Regions from separate parts of the Peribacillus sp. genome, predicted to be linked through region 1. Evidence: riboswitches for the same ligand, from Rfam matches in the RefSeq annotation. Region 1 holds a riboswitch; the other holds the start of a gene.
What was found. Region 1 has a riboswitch for S-adenosylmethionine ahead of fbpA (Fur-regulated basic protein FbpA). Riboswitches for the same ligand answer to the same signal wherever they lie in the genome.

Region 1 (3,158 bases):
GTTCGTTGAGTCGTTAACTCATATTCTGTATCTTGGAAAAAAGATAGTTTGTCACGAATATCACCCATTGCCTGTTTTCCGCTGTCATTCAGAAAAAAACGTTCAATATTATCACTTTGACCATTTTGAACAAAGCTAATTACCGGTGTCCCGGCATTATCTATCCATTTTTCAATATCTATGTATAAATCCTTTAAATTTTGCTGCTGTTCTGGGTTATCTGCCAATAAATCTGACAGCTCTGCATAAACATTATCAAAATCTTTTTTCCCATTATAATACGGCTCTAAGTATTCTTCATCATGAGTAATCACATAGCCGCGCTGACCAGATTCCATATTTAGCAAACTAGTTTCAATTTGGCTGGCTAACTCATGAACCTGTAGGTCATGTGCTACGATAAAATCAAGTTCTTTCTGAAGAGAGGAGATTCTGCTGCTCACTAAAACCAGAGCGATTCCAAGGCAAACAATAACTAAAAAATAACCTAAACTTATTTTAGAACGAATCGAAAATCTGTGGTCTTTAAACATCCTAGTCCGCCTCTCAGGAATACTTTTTTCTGGCCTCCATCTTTCGCATTTCAAAAGAAATCAGTCAAAATCCTGAAATTCAATATGTTTAATTATACCACAAATAACGGATAATGGAATGAGTTGAATGGGGGATAAGTACTGTCATAAATTCGAAATTTAGACTAATTCGAAGAAACGAGAGAAGGTTGGTAACTCGGAGAGAAAGTGTTTAGCAAATAATCCAGCTCTTGACTTGCCTGAACAGTCAGGGTGCTTGTATAGCCGTAATCTTCTGCCAACTGTATCATTTCCTTGCGTTTTTCTTCAATGATAAGATGAGACGACTTCGTTGCCATATTGAACCTCCTTTTCTTTTTTTTAACAATAACCTAATAATAAAATCATTCACAAATTAAATCAATAAGAAAATAAAAATATTTGTTTTTTCGCTAAAGCGTCTACTATTCACAATGTAAACAGAGAAAAAAGAAGGTTCATTTCTATCTCATGTGGATAGTAAGAAATGACCTCCTTTTTATTTTACTCTGCAAAGCTAGGTACTCACAGAATTAATAGTCGGTGCCGCTTCGTTGATTTTAGCAAGTGAAAATTCATCTTCAAGTACTTTTATTGTTGCATCATATAAATGCTTTTCATCAGATGTTTTATATACGCCCCGCTTAAGTAGTTCTTCAATTAACAGAGCTTTTCTGGTTTCTATTGTTTTTAATAATTCGGTCAAGCTGTTTGGCTCCTTCCAAAAACATGTATGCATAGCGCCAACGTTTATATACCATCTACATACACATTCTAAACATATTTCATGAACACTAAATATAAAAGCCCCTTCTAAAATAAGAAGAGGCTGACATTCGTATCGGCTTCTCTTATCTTTCAAGCCAAAGGCTTGTTGGATTTGGCACAGTTCCCGGGTACGGGTCTGCTGCCGAGGTATCACAGGGCCAAGTCCCTCCACCTCTCTAGATAAGAATATTAATTTATATTTGTAGTTTATGATGTACTTGACAATATATACCTTCTTTAAATAATTGTCAAATAATTTATTTTAAATAAGTTACTTAATCCTTGAGCACTGTGTTTTTCGTTTCTTTACCAAAAAAGAGCACGACAGCAGCCCCAACTACAATGGCTATAGTAAAAATGGTGAATATGATTGAGATATCTTTACCTGCTGCAACTAAATAGCCGACTAAAAGCGGTCCTAAAATGCCGCCGATTCTTCCTGCTGCAGCTGCCATCCCCGAACCCGTTCCCCTGATGGAGGTGGGATACTGCTCTGGGGTGTAAGCATATAACCCGCCCCAAGCACCTAAATTAAAGAAGGAAAGCATAATACCAGATGTGAGCAACAAGGGTAGTTCCTCAGCTGTTCCAAAGAAATATGCACTGACTGCCGTACCTAATAAGTAGGTAACAAGCACGAATTTCCGTCCATATTTTTCAATAAACCATGCTGCAGTAAAATAACCCGGAAGCTGAGCCAGTGTCATGATTAACACATACTCAAAGCTCTTGATCATACTAAACCCTTTCATAACCATGACACTCGGCAGCCATAGGAACATTCCATAATAAGAAAAGACCACACTGAACCAAAGAATCCATAAAACAAGTGTCTGTTTAGCATACTCTTTAGCCCAAACACTTTTCATATTCTGTAAAATAGAAGGTTTCTGTTTTCTCTCTAATGCTGTATACCTAGGCGAATCAGGAAGATTCAAACGTAAATATAATGCATATAGTGCCGGTACAGCACTTAAGAGCAACGCAATCCTCCATCCATAGGCAGGAATGATAAAATAAGAAATCAAGGCCGCGATTAACCAACCTGCAGCCCAAAAGCTTTCAAGCAGTACAACTACTCTTCCTCGTTTATCGGCTGAAACACTTTCAGAAACAAGCGTTGATGCAACAGGCAGTTCTCCGCCTAATCCCATTCCAATCAGCAAGCGAAGAAGTAAAAATAACGCTAACGATGTTGTAAAGGCTGATAATCCACTTCCTATTGAAAATAGCAGCAAAGTAATAATAAACACATTCTTCCGGCCAACCCGATCAGCCATAGCCCCAAATACTAGGGCACCAATTGCCATTCCAATAGAATTAATGCTTCCAATCCACCCAACTTGTTCAGTCGTTAAACTCCATTCCTTCTGCAAGGCTACAATAATAAATGATAGCATCCCTACATCGAGGGCATCAAACATCCAGCCAAGACCAGCAATACCCAATAACTTACGATTTGATAGCGTTTTCGTTTTCTTTGCCATATTTTCCTCCTGAGACGTCAAAACCTTGCAATTTTTTATAAATTCACAATACAGGTATATTTTAACACCACTTTACACCTGTATACAACTCTTTACTCACCTCAGAGATAAATGGCGAAACAGCCCCGATGGAAACTAAGCAAAGCTCATGCATGGCTCTTGTGCACGATGTGTAAAAAAGGTTACGTTCCCTTTCTAAGTAATATCGATCCCTCGAAGCATTCAGAATAATCACCGCATCAAACTCAATGCCCTTTGCTAGATACGTCGGAATCACAAGGAGCCCATCTTCAAATTCAGACTTACCTTTCTTAATAAGTTTGATCTCCAATTTACTCTTTAATTTCTGATA
Region 2 (3,158 bases), on a different contig from region 1:
ATTGGTTATACCTTATATATTAATTATTGCATTTATTTTTTATAAAAGTAAATATATGTAATTAAAACAGCGGGCCGAGGAGGATAAATAGATAAAATCACCTGCTTTTAATATTCATCTTATTAGACATAACTGACCTAGTTTTAACTGATCAAATAAAACGAACTAGAGAGAGTTAACTTCTTCTATTTGCTGGTCGGTCAGCTGCCAGAACTCAATATAATCACCTCAAAAAAACTAGTTACACATACGATATGCATTTACTATAAACAACCGAAACAATTCAAGCCAATGATGTTTAAAAAATTTAATCAATCGATTGATTAAATAATTTTTCATAAAAAAGAGCCCTTCCACTTAGAGGACTCCACTCATCTCTATTTATTTCTTTTTACTAATCGCCTTCCAAAATTCGGCTGCAAGCACTTTATATCCAGAATCACTCAAATGAATATTCGTCTTATTTGGAAGGTATTTTTTATAATTCTTAGCAATCGCTTTGTCAGTCGCCACAAATGTATCACCATTTTCTGTAGCTGCTGACTTAATTTGCGTATTAAGCCCTGTTAGCAGCGGCATTAAAGCAGCTTGCTGTTCAGCTGGATAATAGGGGAAACAATTATAGTAACCCATTACATAAACCTTTACCTTCGGATTAAGGCCGTCAATTGTTTTAAGTATTTTATTCAGATTAGTAGAAACAGCGACAAGTGCTTCCGGTGCTTTCGAAGGATCCGTATTTATCTTGGCAAGTAAATCATTTGCCCCGATATCAATGGTAATATGAGTAGCGCTTTTAATTTCCTTCCTGATTTTCTTGCTTTTCGTTACATCTAGCAGAAGACGATCCGATGTATAACCTGGTACGCTGAAATTATCAAAGTCAGCTAATTTATACTTTTTTGCCACAAATGAATCAGCAATATAATCAACGTACCCATAATCCAAATAGCCATTCGGTGACAGCCCTGCTGCTAACGAATCCCCTAATGCCACATATTCAACCTTTACTGGTGCAGGAGCTTTTTTTGCTGAAGCACTAAATGGCACACCGACTACTAGAGACATGGCTAACAAGATACTTGCAGTTTTCTGTTTCCGATTCAAAATAATTCCCCCTTGATAATTTTTGACTTCACTAGTTCAAATTCCGTGTTTATATCGAAAATCCTTCTTAGGTCTAAAGTAATTTTTTCGACATTCAATTGACAAATTCAATTTTATTTATTAGAATAATCAAAATACTATTTATACAATAAAAACATATCTCTTATCCAGAGAGGTGGAGGGACTGGCCCGACGAAACCTCAGCAACCACACGTAGTGATGGTGCTAATTCCAGCAAAGCTTAGCTTTGGACGATAAGGGGAGGTGTCTTTTCTTACAAAAGCCCTCTTCTTAGGAAGAGAGTTTTTTTGTATAGAAAAGGAGAGTTTATCGATGAAAAATAATAAGACCTTTTTAACCGTGGATGAATACTTAGATCTTTACCTATTTGCAAAAGATCTTGGTGATATTCATTGGCAAAATGAAATAATTGAACAACTAAAAAATCATAATCAGAAAACAGATAAAACCTGGGAGATTCAGGCTCTATGGGAGTCCTTTGAGCGGGTAAATAATAAAATACTGGCTCTTTACAAAGAACTGCGAAATGATTCAGCCATCTCAGAAGTAATAGGAGAAAAGCTCTGGACTTTAAAACAACAGCGTATGGAAATCAGCCGGGAAATCCGCTGTCTAGAGGGTAAAACGTTCATAACTAACTAAAAAAAGATGGAGTATCTCGTTAATGAGATACTCCATCTTTTTTTATGCGTTAACCTTCATAGCTGACATCATTTGCATCATGGTTGAAATCATTTCATCACACTCTTGCATTTTCATCATCATTTCTTTCATATCCATACCCATTTCGTCATTCATTTCCATGCCTTGCATTCGAGTCATCATCATTTTCATACCATTCATTTCTGTCATCATTCTTTCCATTGACATCTTCATCATCATACTCATCGTCATGTTTTCCATTTCCATTCCTCCATTACGGTTTTTTTAAACTAATAGGATCTGGATGTACAGCACTTGTCCTACTTCATCTACTTTAAGTATATACCCAAATAAACTGTATTTTAAAAATTATTTAAATAATTTATTTTCTAAATCATTAACGAACTGTCTGTATCTTTTAAAACCCTTATGTATCAATGGTTTAACCAATTTAATCAATCGATTGATTAAATAAAAATAAATCTTTTAATAAATAAAAAATGGCAGAAACTCCTATTAGTTTTTAAATAAATGAGCAGAATAGAAAGAGTGGGTATTTTATCAATCATTTTACTTAATAGCGAAACTTATAAGAATATGTAACGTACTAATAGTAGAAAGGGGGTGTTTTTTTGCAGTACTTCTTTTTTTTCGGTGTAGTCTGTATCATTATCTCCGGTATATCAGTTGGGGCATGGACGACGCCTCAACAGCAAAGAGATACATTCAACAATGAAACAACCACATACCGAAGATCCAGAACAAGAATAGCGATTTATTCTGGATTTTTAGGCATCCTTTCTCTAGCCATAAGCGGAATGTTGTATTTTAAAAATACAATATGATTCTCAGGTTATTTATATCGTTTTTTAGGCTGTTGAGAAAGAGTCGGCAGCCTTTTGATTTTTTCCCTCAACCCTTGTAACTGTGTATCAGTAAATCTGCAATTTGTTATAATCCTTTCAAAAAAACCCTTTCTCTGGATCCAGGGAAAGTGCGTTCTAAATGAACCCTTCTTTAAACTTCTTCTTGACGTGATTTTTATGCGTTGTATAATTAAGAGTTTTAATTATCGCATTGCTATATTTGTATAATAAACAAGAAGAGGAGAATTCATTATGTGGTTTATTTTTGCTCTGCTCACAGCACTTGCATGGGGCGGCGCGGATCTATTTTATAAAAAAGGAACAGATAGTAATGATAAGTTCAGCCATATTAAAATCATCATTATGGTCGGCTTGGTTATGGGTTTGCATGCAACAGGGTATCTTTTATTCAAAGGATTGACTTTTAATCCTATGGATTTAATCACTTATTTACCTGTATCAGGACTCTACATTTTGTCGATGGCAATTGGTTATATCGGGTTACGATATTTGGAACTTTCG

Region 2: it holds a riboswitch for S-adenosylmethionine, as region 1 does, so the genes downstream of both, AC52RT_RS09365 (hypothetical protein) here and fbpA (Fur-regulated basic protein FbpA) in region 1, are expected to answer to the same signal.

The regions. Positions count from the first base shown of each region.
Region 1 covers NZ_JAZVJO010000470.1:1,964-5,121, forward strand. The annotation lists partial or broken gene AC52RT_RS15545 (CHASE3 domain-containing protein) at 1-533, opposite strand, end outside; gene AC52RT_RS15550 (Spo0E family sporulation regulatory protein-aspartic acid phosphatase) at 698-871, opposite strand; gene fbpA (Fur-regulated basic protein FbpA) at 1,069-1,257, opposite strand; SAM riboswitch class I at 1,400-1,506, opposite strand; gene AC52RT_RS15560 (MFS transporter) at 1,595-2,845, opposite strand; partial or broken gene helD (RNA polymerase recycling motor HelD) at 2,868-3,158, opposite strand, start outside.
Region 2 covers NZ_JAZVJO010000293.1:2,740-5,897, reverse strand. The annotation lists gene AC52RT_RS09370 (GDSL-type esterase/lipase family protein) at 382-1,107, opposite strand; SAM riboswitch class I at 1,268-1,368, shown strand; gene AC52RT_RS09365 (hypothetical protein) at 1,441-1,770, shown strand; gene AC52RT_RS09360 (hypothetical protein) at 1,813-2,031, opposite strand; gene AC52RT_RS09355 (DUF5316 family protein) at 2,403-2,615, shown strand; gene AC52RT_RS09350 (EamA family transporter) at 2,889-3,158, shown strand, end outside.